DNA from 4 places in the Kitasatospora sp. NPDC097605 genome. Region 3 is predicted to be linked to each of the others. Evidence: riboswitches for the same ligand, from Rfam matches in the RefSeq annotation. Region 3 holds a riboswitch; each other region holds the start of a gene.
The links. A riboswitch is a leader RNA that binds a small molecule or an ion and turns the genes downstream of it on or off. The one in region 3 is predicted to bind cyclic di-AMP.
Positions count from the first base shown of each region.

Region 1: it holds a riboswitch for cyclic di-AMP, as region 3 does, so the genes downstream of both, ABTX81_RS20870 (M23 family metallopeptidase) here and ABTX81_RS29485 (LysM peptidoglycan-binding domain-containing protein) in region 3, are expected to answer to the same signal.
Region 2: it holds a riboswitch for cyclic di-AMP, as region 3 does, so the genes downstream of both, ABTX81_RS21270 (M23 family metallopeptidase) here and ABTX81_RS29485 (LysM peptidoglycan-binding domain-containing protein) in region 3, are expected to answer to the same signal.
Region 4: it holds a riboswitch for cyclic di-AMP, as region 3 does, so the genes downstream of both, ABTX81_RS09895 (glycoside hydrolase family 16 protein) here and ABTX81_RS29485 (LysM peptidoglycan-binding domain-containing protein) in region 3, are expected to answer to the same signal.

Region 1 is NZ_JBEOSF010000017.1:150,331-154,885, forward strand. It holds gene ABTX81_RS20845 (SpoIIE family protein phosphatase) at 1-64, opposite strand, end outside; tRNA gene ABTX81_RS20850 (tRNA-Ile) at 253-326, shown strand; gene ABTX81_RS20855 (TetR/AcrR family transcriptional regulator) at 397-966, opposite strand; gene ABTX81_RS20860 (alpha/beta fold hydrolase) at 1,014-1,841, opposite strand; gene ABTX81_RS20865 (YiaA/YiaB family inner membrane protein) at 1,959-2,249, opposite strand; cyclic di-AMP (ydaO/yuaA leader) riboswitch at 2,495-2,653, shown strand; gene ABTX81_RS20870 (M23 family metallopeptidase) at 2,666-3,529, shown strand; gene ABTX81_RS20875 (hypothetical protein) at 3,589-4,476, opposite strand; gene ABTX81_RS20880 (GNAT family N-acetyltransferase) at 4,520-4,555, shown strand, end outside.
Region 2 is NZ_JBEOSF010000018.1:75,672-80,226, reverse strand. It holds gene ABTX81_RS21275 (MFS transporter) at 1-1,046, opposite strand, end outside; cyclic di-AMP (ydaO/yuaA leader) riboswitch at 1,358-1,520, shown strand; gene ABTX81_RS21270 (M23 family metallopeptidase) at 1,524-2,465, shown strand; gene ABTX81_RS21265 (APC family permease) at 2,858-4,423, shown strand; gene ABTX81_RS21260 (DUF2470 domain-containing protein) at 4,440-4,555, opposite strand, start outside.
Region 3 is NZ_JBEOSF010000034.1:8,558-13,112, forward strand. It holds gene eno (phosphopyruvate hydratase) at 1-144, opposite strand, end outside; gene ABTX81_RS29485 (LysM peptidoglycan-binding domain-containing protein) at 387-1,319, opposite strand; cyclic di-AMP (ydaO/yuaA leader) riboswitch at 1,325-1,468, opposite strand; gene ABTX81_RS29490 (cytochrome P450 family protein) at 1,684-2,991, opposite strand; gene ABTX81_RS29495 (SDR family NAD(P)-dependent oxidoreductase) at 3,200-3,625, shown strand; gene ABTX81_RS29500 (nucleoside triphosphate pyrophosphohydrolase) at 3,642-4,555, opposite strand, start outside.
Region 4 is NZ_JBEOSF010000006.1:229,699-234,253, reverse strand. It holds gene ABTX81_RS09910 (TetR/AcrR family transcriptional regulator) at 1-273, shown strand, start outside; gene ABTX81_RS09905 (alpha/beta hydrolase) at 488-1,636, shown strand; gene ABTX81_RS09900 (MoaF-related domain-containing protein) at 1,745-2,074, opposite strand; cyclic di-AMP (ydaO/yuaA leader) riboswitch at 2,451-2,574, shown strand; gene ABTX81_RS09895 (glycoside hydrolase family 16 protein) at 2,580-3,965, shown strand; gene ABTX81_RS09890 (hypothetical protein) at 3,973-4,555, opposite strand, start outside.

The DNA.
Region 1 (4,555 bases), on a different contig from region 3:
AGCCGAGCAATAAGCGGACGCAGCGCATGGCACTGCGCGCGGTGGGGCTGCTGCGCGGGTCCACGGGACGGCCGGCCTCTCCGGTTCCTTATGGGGCAGTTAATTCTTAATACCTTATTTCTTAAGCGGGTGAGGCGTGGGGCGAACGGCGGGTCCCGGGGCCCCCGGTTTCCCCGGTGTGCGAGCGGCCCCGCCGGGTCCGGTACCCTTCTCCGTACGACGTCCCGCCGCGCAGGCGGGGTCGTGCGGTACGGGGCTATAGCTCAGACGGTTAGAGCGCTTCCCTGATAAGGAAGAGGCCACAGGTTCAAGTCCTGTTAGCCCCACACCACCGCGAAGGGCCCGGAGCGTCGCTCCGGGCCCTTCGGCGTTCTCCGCTCCCGCCGCTTCCGCCGCTCAGGGGCGGGGCCAGCCGCGCAGTCCGGCGGTCAGCACGGTGATCATGCGCTCCTGGGTCTCGCCGAGGTCCTCGGCGAGCTGGAAGGCGCCGCCGGTCGACAGCGCGGCGAAGCCGTGGGCCAGCGAGCGGAAGGTCCGGGCGGCGTGGATCGCCTCGGACCCCTCCAGCCCGTACTCGCGCAGCACCGCGACGATCACCCCGACCAGCCGGGCGGCCGCCGCGGCCAGGTCGGCGTCCGGCTGCGGCGCCTGCGGCAGGGCGCCGTAACGGTGCGGGTGCTCGGTGGCGTACGCGTGGTACGCCCGCAGCACGGCGGCCACCGCCGCGTCCCCGCCCCGGCCGAGCGCCGCCTCGGCGAGCCGGTCGGCCAGCTCCCCGGTCACCCGGACGGCCACCAGCCGGCGCAGTTCGGCCAGGCCGCCGCTGACGTGCTTGTACAGCGAGGGGGTGGCGACCCCGGCGCGGGCGGCCACGGCGGCCAGGGTGAGGGCCTCGGGGCCCTGCTCGTCGATGAGGGCGAGGGCGTGGCCGACGACCTGCTCGGGGGTCAGTCCGACTCGGGGCACTGCGGTTCTCCTGGGTCCGGGGGTGGGGGTGGGGGTGGTGCCGGTGCTCAGGCCAGGTCGGCGAGGAAGGCCAGCAGGGCGTCGGCGGTGGCCCGGGGGTGGTCGGCCATCGGGTAGTGGCCGGCCCCCTCGATCATGACCTTGCGGGCGTTCAGCGCGGCGGCCTGCCGGTCGGCGACCAGCTCCGGCTTCCCGAAGTCGGGGTCCTTCGAGCCCATCACGACCAGCGCCGGGCAGCGCACCGCGGCCGTCCAGCCGGTGGGCGCCGAGTCGCCGCGCACATAGCCGCGGGTGGCGGTCTTCCGGCCCGGGACGCGCATCGCGGCGACCAGCCCGGCCACGTACTCCTCGTGGTCGGCCGGCTTGGGGCCGGGGTAGGCCATCCTCCGGTGGTAGAGGCCCCAGAACGCGGGCGAGTGCACCAGCAGCGCGCCCATCGCGCCGAGCGCCAGGCGCTGCAGCGCGCCCGGCGGCACGTTCTCGACGAAGGCGTCCAGCAGGACGATGCCGGCGACCCGGCCGGGGGCGTCCCCGGCGGCCCGCACGACGCTGGCGCCGGTGTACGAGTTGCCCGCCAGCACGGCCCGGTCGATGCCCAGGTGGTCCAGCAGGGCGAGGACGTCACCGGCGATCGCGGCGGGGGAGTAGTCGTCCCAGACGACCGAGGACTCGCCGAAGCCGCGCAGGTCCATGGTGATCACCCGGCGGCCGGCGGCGGTCAGCAGCGGGCGCAGGTGCCGGTAGGCCGCCCGGCTGTCCAGCATCCCGGGGAGCAGCACCACCGGGGCGCCCTCGCCGTGCCCGGTGTCGTCGAACGCGATCCGGCCGCCGGGCAGGTCGAGGTGGCGGGTGACGGGAGCAAGGGTGCCGTTCATGGGGAGCCTCCTGGGCGGGATCGCGGCCGAGCGCCGATAGCCATAAAGCTAAGGCTAATAGCCTTAGCCGTCAAGCTATCGACGCTGAATGCGACCGGCCCCGCCGGCGGAGGCCGGTCAGACTCCCTCCACCTTGAACGGGTCGTGCTCGGTCAGCAGCTTGTCCAGCCGCGCCTGGTCGACCCGGGTCACCAGCTCGGTGGTCTCCTGCCGGTCCCGGACCACCTTGGAGAGGGTGAACGTCGAGGTGATCGTGTAGAGCAGGCCGAGGGCGAGGAACGCCCGGGTCCACGGCTCCACCGGGAGGAAGGCGATCCCGGCGCCGAGGGCGGTGCCGGAGAGGGCGAAGGACAGCACGGCCTGGATGTGGTACGCGGCCGTGGTGCGGGACTGCATCGGTGCGCTCATGGCGCCAGGATGGCCGCGCCCGGCCCGGCCGCACATGAGTAGGGGTACTCAAGTGAGGGGCCGTTCGTTGACGTCCCGACACGTTCGGTAGTGTCAGTTGTCATCAAACGTCCCAAATCGCCCATCGGGTTGCGTGGTGCCCGATCCGGATCCCGCCGTCAGCAACGGATGGCTTGGAATCGGGGGGCTCTCGGATTAACGTTTGATAACGCAGCGCGGTCCGCAACGCCGTACCCAGACGGCACCGTGCGCCGTCGCCTAATCCCGCCGGCCGGCCTCCGGGCAGGCCAGGGAGCCGGGGAACCACGTTCCTTGGGGTGAATCGGCCGGGCCCAGGCCCAGCCGTAGGAGACCTTCCTGCTCCGAACCCGTCAGCTAACCCGGTAGGCGCGAAGGAAGGAAAGGAGCGCGCCTCCGTGGCGTCGACGCACACCCCGGCACATCCGTCCGGCTCCGGCACCCAGCTGCTGGACCACCCGGGCCCGTTCACCGGGCAGGGCCCGTTCGCCGGCCCGGCCGACGAGACCGCCCCGCCGGCCGCCGAGACCAGCCGGCACCGGATGCCCCGTCAGGGCCGCGGCACCGCTCCGCTGCTCGGCGTCACCGCCGTGGCGGCCACCCTGGGCGCCACCGGCTTCGCCTCCGCCACCCCGGCCGCCGCGCCCGCCGTCGAGGTGCCCGACGAGCTGCCGGTCGCGCTCTCCGCCGACCCCGGCCTGGCCCTCGCCGCCCGCATCCAGCAGCAGGCCGACAGCCAGCGCACCGCGGCCGAGGAGACCGCCCGCGTCCAGGCCGCCCAGGAGGCCGAGGCCAAGCGCGCCGCCCAGATCGCCCAGCAGGAGCAGGCCAAGCGCGCCGCCGAGGAGGCCGAGAAGGCCAAGCTCGCCGCGATCAAGCTGCCGGTGCGCGACTACCGGCTCTCCGCCCACTACGGCCAGAGCGCCCGCTACTGGGCCCACCTGCACACCGGCCTGGACTTCGCCGCCGACCAGGGCGAGCCCGTCTACGCGGTCGGCCAGGGCACCATCACCTCGGCCGGCTGGGCCGGCGCCTACGGCTACCGGATCGTCGAGACCCTGCCCGACGGCACCGAGATCTGGTACTGCCACCTCTCCTCGATCATCAAGGGCTCCGGCAAGGTCGTCCCCGGCCAGCAGATCGGCAAGGTCGGCGCGACCGGCAACGTCACCGGCGCCCACCTGCACGTCGAGGTCCGCCCCGGCGGCGGCGCCCCCGTCGACCCGGAGAGCTGGTTCGAGCAGCGCGGCGTCACCCCCTGACGCCTCCCGTCCCACGACGAGGGGCCCCGGCCGACCGGCCGGGGCCCCTCGCGCATCTCCTAGGCCTCGTCCCCGGCCGGCTCCAGCCCCGCCAGGTAGGCGTCGATCTCCGCCTGCCCCGGCTCCGGCGCCAGCTCCGGGAACTCCTCCACCAGCAGCCGCGGCAGCCCCGGCACCGTCCACCCGCCGGCCAGCTCCAGCGCCGCCCGCTCCGCGGCCTCCTCGAACGCCCCGAAGTCCCCGGCCAGCTCGTCCGGCATCGGGCGGCCCAGCGCCGTCAGCTCCGCCAGGTTCCGGTAGCTGCGCTCCATCAGCCCCTGCTCCAGCAGCCGCCGCGCGCCGTCGGTGGCCATCCCGACCGCCAGCGTCCGGGCCCCGCCCTCCCAGCCCCCGTCATCCACCGGGTCCAGCACGCCGTCCGCCTCCAGCGCCGTGCACGCCGCCGCCCGCTCCTGCGCCGGCAGCTCCCGGAACCCCGCCAGCCAGGCCCGCACCGCCGCCTCGTCACCGGTGTCCACCCCGGCCGCGCGCAGCAGCAGGGTGTACAGCCGGGGCCAGGTCACCAGGTCCGCCCGGCGCAGCAGCCCGGCCGCCACCTCGCCCTGCCACTCGGCCTCGGCGTGCAGCCGCTCCTGCCGCTTGGCGTTCAGCCGCTTCGCCGCCCGCTGGTGGTCGACCAGCAGCCGCACCGCCGCGCCGTACGCCAGCGGGTCCTGCCCCGGCTCCGGCTGGACGTACAGGTACAGGCGCTCGTACAGCAGGTGCTCCACCGCGGCGGAGGTCAGTTCGGGCCAGCCGTCGTGCATCCTGCCGCCGCCCAGCTCCAGCAGCGCCAGCACCGCCCGCAGCGGGGCCCCGGCGACCGGCTCGCGGCCCTCCGCCTCCGCCCAGGCGAGCAGTTCGGCGGCCTTGGTGCGCGGGGCGAGCCGCAGGTCTTCGTCTTCCATAACCACGAACCGTAACCGCTGGTCGGGGGTAGGGTCGGGAGCCATGGTTCCCGTCCGACTCACCGGGCCCCGGCTGGCC
Region 2 (4,555 bases), on a different contig from region 3:
ACACCCGCCGCGCAGAGCAGCGGGCCGACGGTGAGCGGCAGCCGGGGGCCGATCCGCTTGCCCAGCCGGCCGGCCCGGGCGGACAGCGCCAGCATGATCACGGTGATCGGCACCAGGGCCAGCCCGGAGACCAGGGGTGAGAAGCCGGAGACGATCTGCAGCTGGACGACCAGCAGGAAGAAGACACCGCTGAACGCCGCGTAGACGGCGAGGGTGACCAGGTTCACGGCGGTGAACAGCCGTGAGGAGAACAGGCCGAGCGGCAGCATCGGCTCCGGGGTGCGGCGCTCGACCGCGACGAAGGCGGCGCCGAGCAGCACGCCCGCCGCGCCGGTGACCCAGACCGCGGGGGACAGGCCCTTCCCGGCGGCGGTCAGCGCGTAGGTGACGGCGCCCAGCGCCAGGGCGGCCAGCACCGCGCCGAGCACGTCGAAGCGGCCGGTCGCCGACTCGTCCCGGCTCTCCGGCACGTGCCGGGCGGAGACCGCCACCACCAGCGCGGCCAGCGGCAGGTTCAGCAGGAAGATCCAGCGCCAGCCCGGCCCGTCGACCAGCCAGCCGCCGAGGAACGGTCCGACCGCCGCCGACACCCCGCCGAGTCCGGACCAGAGGCCGACCGCCGCCGAGCGGTCCTCCGGGTGGAAGACGGCCTGGAGCATCGCCAGGGAGCCGGGGGTGAGCAGTGCCCCGCCGACGCCCTGCACGGCGCGCGCGAGGATCAGCACCTCGATGTTCGGGGCGGCGGCGCAGGCCGCGGAGGCGGCGGCGAACCAGACCACGCCGAGCAGGAAGACCCGGCGCCGGCCGTACCGGTCGCCGAGCGCGCCGCCGAGCAGGATCAGGCCCGCCAGGGTGAGCAGATAGGCGTTGAGCGTCCATTGCAGGGCGTCGAGTTGGGCGCCGAGGTCGGCGCCGATCCGGGGCAGCGCGACGTTCACGACGGTCCCGTCCAGCATCGCCATGCTGGAGCCGAGCACCGTCGCCAGAAGTACCCAGCGACCCTGCGCGGTGCCCAACCGCAGGGTGCCGGCCTCGGAGGTGGCCACGGCCCATGATCCGCCGGGCGGGGCCGACGTGACAAGGGTCACCGGGGGGTGTGTCGGGGAATGTCCGCTGCGTGAGTGATCGTGTGCGTACCGGTTCCGATATCGGCGCAGGGTCGCGGATCACGTGCGCGGCGTAAATGGATTGTGTGCGTACTGTGTATCGGTTTCATGCGGAGCGTCACGGTGATGCGGACTTTGGTCCCGGGGCCTGGAGATCGACATTGCTTCACCCGAACGGATGAGTTTTAGTTCAGCGACCGCCCGGCGTCAGCCCGGGTGGCCACCGGGTGGAACGCCTAGTCCTGCCGCTGCCCGGTGGTACGCAACGAACTCTGTACGGCAGGAGCGGGGGACCCACAGGTAAGTCGCCGGACCCGAATTCGCGGTCCGGCTCGGGGTGAAGCCGCCTTTTGCGGCCGGGCAACTCCAGCCCGAACCCGACAGCTCACCTCGCAGGCGTCGGAGAGGACATTTCGCATGCCCGCACACGCTCGTCGTACCGCCCTGCCCCGCGCCGCCCGCATCGGCATCGCCACCGCCGTCACCGGCGCCGCGTTCGCCCTCCCGCTGGTGACCGCGGTCAGCGCCCAGGCCCACGAGGTCCCGGCCGCCAAGCCCGCCGCTCCGGCCGCGCAGCAGGCGGCCCCGGCCGCTCCGGCCGCCGCCCCGGTCGAGGAGAGCTACAAGGTCGTCGGCGGGGACACCCTGTCGAAGATCGCCGCCGCGAAGAACGTCAACGGTGGCTGGCAGGCGCTGTACGAGCACAACCGCTCGGTCATCGGCGCCAACCCGAACCTGATCTTCCCGGGCCAGAAGCTCGCGCTCGGCACCAAGGCCGCTCCGGCCGTTAAGCCGGCCGCCAAGCCGGCCGCCCCGGCCGCTCCGGCCACCAAGCCGGCCGCGCCCGCCGCCAAGCCGGCCGCGCCCGCCGCGAAGCCCGCCGCCCCGGCCGCGAAGCCGGCGGTCCAGACCACCGCCGCCCCGGTCGCGACCCCGGTCGTCGCCGCCACCTCCGGCTACGTCGCCCCGCTGGCCAACCCGAAGCTCGGCACCGCCTACGGCGTGGCCGGCTCGATGTGGGCCTCCGGCCACCACACCGGCGCCGACTTCGTCGCCTCCACCGGCACCCCGCTGCGCGCCATCGCCAACGGCACCGTGGTGAAGGCCGGCAACGGCGGCGCCTACGGCAACGAGGTCGAGATCAAGCTCGCCGACGGCAAGTACGCCCAGTACGCGCACCTCTCCTCGATCGGCGTGAAGGTCGGCCAGACCGTCACCGCCGGCCAGCAGATCGGCCTCTCCGGTGCCACCGGCAACGTGACCGGCCCGCACCTGCACTTCGAGGTCCGCACCGGCTCGGAGTACGGCTCGGACATCGACCCGATCGCCTACCTGCGGGCGCACGGCGTCGCGATCTGACCCTCCGGTCGGATCACCTCCACCACCGCTGGGTGCGGGGCGAAGACGACTCTCCCGGGATGGTCATGTCGGGTGACCGCTCGACCGGGTGATCGCCGCACCTCCAGTGGATCGACGGGCGCGGGACACGCCCGTCCGGCCGGCCCGGTTCGCGAGACCTCCCTCGCGAGCCGGGCCGGCCGCCGTCGTTCGCAGGCCGTTCGCCGGCCGTTCGCCACCGGCGTTTCCGGTCGAACGGGCCGGGCCGACGGTCGAACAGGGCGTCAACCGCGTGCTGGTGACGCCGGGTCGGCCCGCTTTGCGGGTTCGCGCGCCGGGCCCCGATGCTGTCGGGTTGGCATCGCCCGACCGGTCCGGCGGGCGGCACGGGCACAGCGGGTGAAGGGGGCCGGATGGCCGTCCAGCGCGGGGAAGCGGTCGAGGACGCGGGACAGCGGCCGGGGGCGGGGGTGGACCGGCTGAAGGCGGACTCGGTCGGCCTGGCGGGCGTGGTCTTCATGGCGGTCGCCGCGGCGGCGCCGATCACCGCGATGACCGGCAACCTCCCGATCGTCGTCGGCCAGGGCAACGGCGCCGGCGCGCCCGCCGCGTACGTCTTCGTGACCGTGGTGCTCACCGTCTTCTCGGTCGGCTACGTGGCGATGGCCCGCCACCTCACCGCGGCAGGGGCGTTCTACGGCTACATCTCGCACGGGCTGGGCCGGGTGGTCGGGATGGCCTCGGGGCTGCTGGCGGTGCTCGCGTACATCGTCTTCGAGGCGGCGGTCGTCGGCTTCTTCGCGTACGCGCTGCGCGGGCTGGTGGCGGCGCAGCTGGGGGTGGAGCTGCCCTGGGGCTGGTACGCGGCGCTCGGGCTGCTGGTGATCGGGATTCTGGCCTGGTTCGACGTGCATCTGACCGCGCGGGTGCTCGGGGTGGCGCTGGTGCTGGAGGTCACCGTGCTGGGCGCGGTCTCGCTGGCCGTGCTGTTCACCGGCGGCGGGCCGGACGGGCTGGTGGCCGGGGAGGCGCTCGATCCGCTGAACGCCTTCCGCGGCGTGGGCGGAGGCGCCGGGGCCGGGCTGGGGCTGTTCTTCGCGTTCTGCTCCTGGGTCGGCTTCGAGTCCACCGCGATGTACGGCGAGGAGTCCCGCGACCCGAAGCGGGTGGTGCCGAGGGCGACGCTGATCTCGGTGATCGGGGTCGGGCTGTTCTACGTCTTCGTCTCCTGGATGATCGTCTCCGGCAACGGGACGCGGCGCGCGGTGGACGTCGCCAACGGCCTGGTCCCCGGCAAGAACGGCAACAGCCTGTTCTTCGATCCGCTCGGCGCGCACTTCGGCGGCTGGGCGGTGACGGTGTTCCAGTGGCTGGTGGTGAGCGGGTCCTTCGCCTGCGCGATGGCCTTCCACCAGTGCGCGGCCCGGTACCTGTACGCGATCGGGCGCGAGGGGTTCCTCCACCCGGCGCTCGGGCGCACCCATCCGCGGCACGGCTCGCCGCACGTCGCCTCGGTGGTCCAGTCGGTGATCGGAGCGGCGCTGGTGGGCGGGTTCCTGGTGGCCGGGATGGACCCGTACGCGCACCTGTACACGCTGCTGGCGCTGCTCGGGACGATGGCGATCCTGATCGTGCAGACGCTCTGCTCGTTCGCGGTGGTCGGCTACTTCCACGTGCAGGGCCGGCATCCGGGGACCCGGCACTGGTTCCGGACGCTGCTCGCGCCGCTGCTGGGCGGGGTGGCGATGGCCGGGGTGGTGGCCCTGCTGGTGGTCCACCGGGACGCCGCCGCCGGGGCGGCCGCCGGCACGCTGCTCTTCCGGCTGATCCCGTACCTGGTGATCGGCACCTTCCTGGGCGGGATCGGGCTGGCGCTGTGGCTGCGCGCCCGGCGGCCGGAGCGGTACGCCCGGATCGGGCGGATCATCCTGGAGGACGCGGCGGAGCGTGCCGACGACGCCGCGCCGGTGGGTGCCTGACGGATCGTCGGTCCGATCAGTGCCGGCGGGCGGGCAGCACCTGCTCGGCGGCGGCCACCAGTTGGTGCACCCGGTGGCCGAACTCGTCGGCGTCGCGGGCCGGTTCGGGGAAGACCAGGCGGACGTCGCGGT
Region 3 (4,555 bases):
CGCCTCGAAGGCACCGGTGGAGGCACCCGACGGGACGGCGGCACGGCCGGTGCTGCCGTCGTCGAGGCCGACCTCGACCTCGACCGTGGGGTTGCCGCGCGAGTCGAGAATCTCACGGGCGACGACGACATCGATGGACGGCACGAGGCATCTCCTAGCGGAAGCAGGTTCGGCTGACGATGGGTGCTGTCGGCCGGACGATTGCGGAGTCGTTACGACCAGAGCCTAACCGCACGGGCTGTCCGGGCCACGTCGGCCTCGGCTCCGTCTCAGCGTGTGGCCCGGCTACCCACCGGTAGTTCACCTGGTTGCCCGACCGGAGGGGTCCGGATGCGGACGAAGGGGGACCGATCGGCCCCCCTTCGTCACCACGGTCGGACCGGCCGTCAGCCGAGGGTCAGGACCTGGCCCGGGACGATCAGGTTCGGGTCGCCGCCGACGGTGCCGCGGTTGCCGTCGTACAGCGCCTGCCAGCCGCCGGAGACGCCCTGGGCGGTGGCGATCTTGGCGAGCGTGTCACCGGATCGCACGGTGTAGCCCTGGCCGGACGACTGCTGCTGCGCGGCGGGGGCCTGGGCGGCCTGGCCGGCGTACTGCTGGTAGACGTCCTGGTGGCTGGTCCAGTACCAGGCGCCGTTGTTCTGGTACCAGAACACCTTGGCGCCGGCGTCCCAGCCGGCCTTGCCGGAGAAGGCCGGCGACTGCTGCTGCGCCTGCGGGGCCTCCGGCTTGGGGGCGGCGTGCTTCGGCGCGTACTGCTGGGCCTGCGGCTTGGCGGTCGGCTGCTGGGCCTGCGGGGCCTGCTGCTTGGGAGCGGCGTGCTTCGGCGCGGCCTTCGGGGCCTCCTGCTGCGGCTTGGCCTCCTGGGCGGCCTGCGGGGCCTGCGGCTTCGGGGCGGCCGGCTTGGCGGCCGTCGAGGTGTCGACCGCCGCCGGGGCGCCGCCCTTGGTCAGGCCGGCCTTCTTGGAGCAGACCGGCCAGGCGCCCGGGCCCTGCGAGGCGAGGACCTTCTCGGCGACCGATATCTGCTGGGCCTTGGAGGCCTGGTTGGCCTGCGGCGCGTAAGCGGTGCCGCCGTACGCCTTCCACGTGCTGGAGGTGAACTGGAGGCCGCCGTAGAAGCCGTTGCCGGTGTTGATGCTCCAGTTGCCGCCGCTCTCGCACTGGGCGACCGCGTCCCAGGTGGAGACCGGGGCGGCGGAGGCGCCGGTGGCGCTCAGGATCGGCATGGCCAGTCCGACGCCGGCGACACCGGCGACGGCGATGGCCTTCTCGGCCTGGGTACGGCGACGGTGACGACCGGTTCCAACGAACAGCATGAAGGGGTCCCTCTCCGCACGCCTGCGAGGTGAGCTGTCGGGTTCGGACCGGGAGGTGGCCCGGCCGCGCGGAGGCGGCTTCACCCCTAGCCGTGGGAGACGGCGCAAAACCTGGGTCCCCCGCCCCTGCCCAGGGTTCTGGTCGGTTTCCCGGGGCGCGGCGGGCAGGACTCGGCGTTCCGCGCACGGGGCCCGCAGCGGCGGGCTCCACGGAGAGTAGACAGATCTTCAGAGCAATCACAAGCTCATATCGTCGATATCACATGGACATCACGTCATGTGATGGATTGCCTACCAACCGAGGTGGTATGTCCGGATTGAGGGTGGTTCAGACCCCCGGTGAGCGCCGAACGGCGAGCATCCGTCAGCCTGTTGTGCTGGTCCGTCTGCCCTCGGCGCCGGTCTTCGGAGCCTCCCCGGCAGGCGTTTTCTCCGGCGTGAATTCCACCGGAAGTTCACGGAGTCCACGCATGATCAGACCACCGCGCCAGCGCAGCTCCCCGGGGTCCGCGGCGAGCCGCAGGTCCGGCAGCCGGCTCAGCAGGGTGGCCAGCGCGGCCCGCCCCTCCAGCCGCGCCAGCGGCGCGCCGATGCAGTAGTGGATGCCGTGCCCGAACCCCAGGTGCGGGTTGTCCGTCCGGGCCAGGTCCAGGGTGTTCTCGTCGGCGAACCGCGCCGGGTCCCGGTCCGCCGCCGCGAGCACCACCAGCACCGGGTCGCCGACCGGGATCTCCACCCCGCCGATGGTCAGCGGACTGGTCGCGAACCGCCAGGTGGCCAGCTCCACCGGCCCGTCGTAGCGCAGCAGTTCCTCGATCCCGGTCTCCAGCAGCGCGCTCTCGCCGCGCCCGACGGACTCCTGGAGCAGGGCGCGCTGGCCCGGGTTGCGCAGCAGCGCGTAGACGCCGTTGCCGATCAGGTTGACCGTCGTCTCGAAGCCGGCGAACAGGAGGATGAAGGCCATCGCCGCGGCCTCGTTCTCGGTCAGGTGCTCGCCGTGGTCGCCGGCCCGGATCAGCCCCGAGATCAGGTCGTCGCCGAGGTCGGCCCGCTTGCGGTGGATCAGCTCCGCCAGATAGGCCCGCATCCGCTTCACCGCGCGCCCCACGCCGCCGCGCTGCCCGCCGCCGTGGCGGATCATCATCCCGGCCCAGTCCCGGAAGTCGTCCTGGTCCTCGGCCGGCACCCCGAGCAGGTCGCAGATCGCGTAGATGGGGAGCGGGAAGGCGAACTCGTGGATGAGGTCGGCGGACCCGCGCGCCGCGAAGCCGTCGATCAGCCGGTCGGTCAGCTGCTGCACCCGCGGCTCGAAGGCGGCCACCCGGCGCGGCGTGAACGCCTTCGACACCAGGCGGCGCAGCCGGGTGTGGTCCGGCGGGTCGATGTTCAGCAGGTGCGTCATGAGGTCGGCCTGGCGCTCGCCCGGGATGCCGACCCGGCCGGTGCGGTGGGCCTGCGCGCTGTGGTGCACCGGGTTCTTGGAGAGCCGGCCGTCCGCGAGCGCCTGCCGGGCGTCCGCGTACCGGGTGACCAGCCACGCCTCCACCCCGCTCGGCAGGGTGGTCCGGTGCACCGGCTGGTGCTCGCGCAGCCAGGCGTACGCGGGGTACGGATCGGCGGCGAACTCCCAGGTGAACAGGGGCGGACGGGGGGAGGCGGGCTGAGCTGGCATGGGTCGACGGTATCCCGGGCGTGTCCCGGCCACCGCACGGCGTGCGCCCGGGCGGCGGGTCCCCGGGCGACGTCCGTTCCGCACGGCAGGCGTGAGCCTGGTCACCTGAGGGGTAATTCCTGTTGCGGAGGGTCAGGACCTGCCTACGATCCTCCGCAAGATGTCCGTGGGCGCCGGTGCGGAGCCGCCCACAGGGAGGAGCAAGGCCATGCGGGTCAACGGTTCGGTCGTCGTGATCGCCGTCCTCGACGGCGGGTCGGGGGCGGACCTCGCCCGCCGGCTCACCGCGGCGGGAGCCGCCGGCATGCTGATCGCCGACCAGCGGGTCGGGATCGCCGAGGACCTCGCCACCGAGCTCGACCGGCCGGGCTGCCCGGTGGTCGGCGTCTGCGGCGACGTCCGCCGTCCCAGTGACGTCGCCGCGCTGGTCGACACCGCCGAGAAGCACCTGGGCCCGATCGACCTGTTCTGCGTGGCCGGGCCGGACGGGGAGCGGATCGTCTCCCTCGCCGACCTGCCCGACCACCTGGACCTGGAGCGGCTCGCCGAGCTCGTCGCGCTGGTCGGCGAGGCGATCGGCGAGGTCGTCGTGCCGGCGCCGCGCCGTCCGGTGGAGGACATCGCCGCGGTCTGAGATCCGCCCGGCGGGCCTACTCGGCGGGCTTCAGGCCCTCGGCGGCGCGCACCGCGTCCCGGTAGCCGCGGGCCGCGGACCGCAGCGCGGCGTCCACGTCGACCCCGGCGTCGTGCGCGCGCTGCGCCACCGCGAGCAGCAGCCGGCCCGCCGACTCCGCGGTGAGCTCGGCGGGCAGCTCGTACGGCTCGTCGGGCACACCGGTGAAGCCCGCCCGGCGCACCCGCGACACCAGCTTCGCCGCGTACGCGAGCGAGGGCAGCCCGGCCGGCACGCCGTCCAGCACCGACTCGCGCTCCGACTTCTCGGCCGCCTTGAGCGCCTCCCAGCTGGCCTCCACCTCCGCCGCGCCGCTCGCCTCGGCGTCGCCGAACACATGCGGGTGGCGGTACATCAGCTTGTCCACGATGTCGCCCGCGACGTCGTCGATCGAGAAGGCGCCGGTGGGGTGCTCCTCGGCGATCCGGGAGTGGAAGAAGACCTGGAGCAGCACGTCGCCCAGCTCCTCGCGGAGCATGTCGCGGTCGCCCTCCTCGATCGCCTCGACCAGCTCGTAGGCCTCCTCGACCAGGTACTTCACCAGGCTGGCGTGGGTCTGCTCGGCGTCCCACGGGCAGCCGCCCGGCGAGCGGAGCCGGTCCATCACCGAGACCAGGTCCAGCAGCCGCGCGCCCGGCAGGTCGTAGGAGCCGGGGAGCACCTCGATCTCCGGTACCTCGCCGGCGTGCTCGACCGCGAGGCGGGCCAGCGCGTCGGTCAGCCCGGGGTCACCGTCCGGGCTGCCCAGCCAGACCGTCGGGCCGGCGTCGGCGGGCAGGCCGGCCGGGGCCTCGGTCAGCAGCCGGGCCAGCGCGGGGGCGGAACCGGGCGCCACGATCCGGACCTCGACTCCGGCCTGCGCCACGGCGGGCAGCTGCGGGTGGGCGGGGT
Region 4 (4,555 bases), on a different contig from region 3:
CGCGACCCCCGCCTCGCCTCGGTCTGGCAGCGGGTGCACGCCGACTCCGAGGAGCGGCTGCGGGCCGCGATCGCCGACCGCTGCCCGCCGGGGACCGACCCCCTGGAGATCCGGCTGGCCGCCGCCGCCGCGACCGCCGCCATCCGGGTCGCCCTGGAGCAGTGGGCGCTCTCCGGCGCCCCGGCGACCGGCCCCGGCTCGCCCCGCGAACTCGGCGCCCGCTGCGTACGCGAACTCACCGGGGGCCTCGGCCTCTGGGACCGCGTCAGCTGACGGCGCCCGCGTCACCCCCCTCCCCGGGTGGCCTCCTCCTCCAGGCCGAGGGCGTCACCGCTGGTCGGCGGGGGCGGTGCGGCCCGCGCAAACGCTAGGCTGAGTGGTCGCGCCCGGGCGACGGCCTCGCTACGGACGGGGGGAACCGGGGCGGCCCTCCCGGGTGTCCTTCCCCCGGGAGCGGGGGAGTACGAGGCGTGGGAGCAAGCGGAACATGGGTCTGACGAGCCACAAGGTGCTGGCGTTGACCGTCCTGATCGCCGTCGCGGCGATGGCCGGAACGGTCTGGCTGTGGCCGAGACTGTCGAAGCGGAGCTGGCAGGCCGTCCTCGGCCGGATCGGCACGCTGCTCGCCACCCAGCTGACCGTGCTCGCCGCGCTCGGCCTGGTGGCCAACAACTACTTCGCGTTCTACAGCAGTTGGGACGACCTGCTGGGCACCGGCGACAACGGCCCGGTGGTCATCCAGAACAAGGTGGACGCCTCCGGCCGGCTGCGCGTCGAGACCATCGGCCACGCCGAGGTGCAGGGCGGCGGGGCGCTCGGCCGCGACCCCGGGAAGTCCGGCGAGATCCGCGAGGTCCGCATCGACGGCGCCACCACCCGGCTCTCCACCGAGGGGTACGTGTACCTGCCGCCGCAGTACTTCCAGCCGGAGTACGCGCAGAAGCAGTTCCCGGTCCTGATCGTCAGCACCGGCTTCCCCGGCATCGCCAAGAACCTGGTCACCCGGCTCAACTACCCGGGCGCGGCGCTCAAGCTGCTCCAGGAGGGCCGGATGCAGCCGACCGTGATGGTGCTGGTGCGCCCCTCGCCGGCGCTGCCGCAGGACACCGAGTGCGAGGACATCCCGGGCGGCGCGCAGTCCGAGACGTACTTCACCAAGGACGTGCCCTCGGCGGTCCAGGCGACCTACCGGGTGTCGACCGACCCGCAGGCCTGGGCGTTCATGGGCAACTCGACCGGCGGCTACTGCGCCCTCAAGCTGGCGATGCGCCACCCGGAGGTCTTCCCGACCGCCGTCTCGCTCTCCGGCTACTACCAGGCCGCCGAGGACCCGACCACCGGCGACCTCTTCAAGGGCAGCGCCCAGCGGCGCAACGAGGCCGACCTGATGTGGCGGCTGAAGAACCTGCCGCAGCCCGAGGTCGCCGTCCTGCTGGCCGGCACCCGGGAGGGCGACGGCGACTACCGGCGCGACACCGAGGCGTTCGTGGCCGCCGCGCACAGCCCGATGAAGGTCTCCTACAGCATGCTGGAGACCGGTGGCCACAACTTCGAGACCTGGAGCAGGCTGCTCCCGTCCTCGCTGGAGTGGATCTCCCAGCACCTGGTCGTCCCGGCCGCCGGGCAGTCGGTCTGACGGACCTGTTCCGGACCTGTCCCGGACCTGTTCCGGACGGCCCGGCGTGATGCGGCCCGGCGTGATGCGGCGCGTCGCGGTGCGGTGCGTCGCGGTGCGGCCGAGGGCTCAGACCACCTGCTCCAGCGTCCCGGTGTGCAGCTCGCCGACCCGGCCGCCCTCGCCCTCGTACGTCCAGAACGCGCGGACCGTCATCCGGGCCAGGTCCATGACGTGGCTGACGGTGATGCCGCTCACCTCGGTCCAGCTCACGAAGTACAGCTGCGGGCCGACCTCGGCGACGTGCAGGGTGACGTCCTCCCACTGGCCCGCCGACTCGCCGAGGCCCTCCCAGCGCAGCCGCTTGCCGTCGGCCGAGTAGGCGTTGCGGAAGGCCGCGCCGTTGTCGACCCGGAACAGGTAGGTACGGCCGGCGAAGGCGGGCAGGGGCGCGGTCATGGTGGGGCGGGTCTCCTTGTCGGGCGGCGCGGACGGAGTTCCAACCTATCCGACCACCCCGCCCGCGCGGCGCACTTTCCCCGCCGGATCCACCACCCCGGCCGACCCCGCCACCGGCCCCGCCACCCGCCGCGACGCCCCACGGAACGCGCCCCCGCCCCAACTGATCCACTCCGCTGCACCGTTGATCATTCCGCGGGCGAATCGGTGTGAGCTGTGCGACAACGGCCCCGGTGAAGTTGTCCGTGTCCGGACGGACTGCCTAGCCTGCAGGGGCCTCCGCCACCGTGGAGCCCCGCCGCCGGGACGCCGAGTCCTGTCCACCCGCCGGCCGGCAGTCGAGCACGACAGCGGACGGGAGCGGGGGACCCAGGTCAGTGTGCCCCGGCCGTGCGCTTGCGCGCGCGGGCCGTGGCTAGGGGTGAAGCCGCTCCCCGGGCGGCCGGGCAACCTCAGCGCCCGAATCCGACAGCTCACCTCGCAGGCGTCGCAGAGGACCACGGCCATGCCCACCGCCCCGCAGCACCGTCCGGCCCAGTCCGATCAGCCCCGTCGACCGGACCAGCAGGATCAGCCGGGCCAGCAGGATCAGTCGGACCAGCCGAACGAGCCGAACGAGCCGAACGAGCCGGACCAGCAGAACGAGCCGGACCAGCAGAACGAGCCGGACCCGTCGGATCAGCCCAACCGGTCCGACCGGCGCGCGTTCGGCCGTCGACGCCGCCCCGCGCCCCGCCACGCCCGCCCCTCCCGCCGGGGCCGCGCCGCCGCCTTCGCCGCCGCCGGGCTGCTCGCCGTCACCGGCGCCGCGCTGTTCGGCATCCCGGCCGTCACCGGCGCGCGGGCCGAGGCCCGGCCCACCGTCACCCAGGACGCGCTCACCCCGGCCACCCTGGTCGCGGGCAAGGAGTCGACCGCCTCGCTCACCCTCCACTCCTCGGCCTGCTTCACCGCGAAGACCGTCGGCGTCGCCGTCCGCGACGAGGCCGGACGGAACCTCGACTTCCCCGGCAGCGTCGGCGACGCACGGATCTGCCCGGGCGGCCTCTCGGTCACCACCGGCCCGCGCACCCTGCCGGTCGGCACCTACACCCGGTTCGGCTTCTGGCAGGACGGCGACGGCGCCTGGCACAACCTGCCCTCCCAGGAGCTCGTGGTGTCCGCCGCCGGCCCCGCCACCACCGTCCCCGCCACGGCCGCGCCTTTCAAGGACAGGAAGCTGTCCTGGTCCGAGGAGTTCAGCGGACCGGTCGCCTACGGCTCCCGCTGGACCGGTGACCGGAGCAGCGCCTACCGCTACGGTGACCACGACCCGGACGGCGACCGGCTCGACCGGCTCGACCAGGACAACGTCACCGTCTCCGGCGGCGTCGCCACCTTCACCGCCGAACCGGGCACCGGCACGCTGGAGAACGGCAAGCGGTCCTGGGACACCGGGCTGCTCACCACCGAGTACTCCGCCGAGGGCTTCCGGGTGAAGGCCGGCGACTACACCGAGGCCCGGGTCAAGCTGCCGGCCGGCACCGGCGCCCGGCCGGCGCTGTGGACGTGGAAGGACGGCGGCGGGCAGGTCGACTCCTTCGAGTACCACCCCGACCGCCCGAACCTGCTGGAGCTGGCCAACCACGTGAACCCGGGCCACCGGTCCCACCTCGACGCCGGGGCGATCGCGAAGGGCGGCTGGGTCACCATCGGCACCCACTACGGCGCCACGTCCGTCGACTGGTACGTCAACGGGGTCAAGGTGTACTCGGACGGCAAGGGCGTCGGCGCCGACTGGTCCGCGTACCCGGTCCTCAACCTGTCCGTGAGCGCGGGGACGAACCACCCCGCGCCCCGGGGCACCGCGCCGATCACCTTCGCCGCGGACTACCTCCGCGTCTACCGGTAGCCGCGGGTCAGGCGGCCGGGCGCGGATCGGTCGTCTCGACGACCTGGATCTCGAACGGCTGCTTGTTGTTCTCGTCGTTGCAGTCGTCGGCGCCGCGCACCGACACCCAGCCCCCGGTCAGCGTGCCGGGGGCGGGGACGGTGCTCGCCAGCCGGACCGTGACGAGCGCGGTCGCGCTGCGGAACCGCTCCAGGCCGGCCGGGAAGGAGCAGCGCACCCGGTGGCCCTCCTGGAACGCGTAGCAGTTCTCCGGGAAGTACGGGCCCTCGGCGGTGACGCCCTCGGGGAGGGTGACCACGAGGGTGAACGGCGAGGCCGTGGTGTCCCGGCCGCGGTTGCCGACGAAGGCGTGCACCGTGGTGGTGCCGCCGGGCGAGGCGGCGTCCGGGTCCATCCGGACCACGTAGAGGTCGGAGTCCGACGTCGGGGCGGCCGCGGCCGGGTCGGCGGCCGCGCCCGGGCCCGCCGCACTCGCGTCCGCCGCGGCCGGGTCGGCGGCCGCGCCCGGGCCCGCCGCAGCCGGATCGGCCGCCGCACCCGCGTCCGCCGCACCCGCCTCCGCCCCGTCCGCCGCCGTCCCGCCCGTGTCC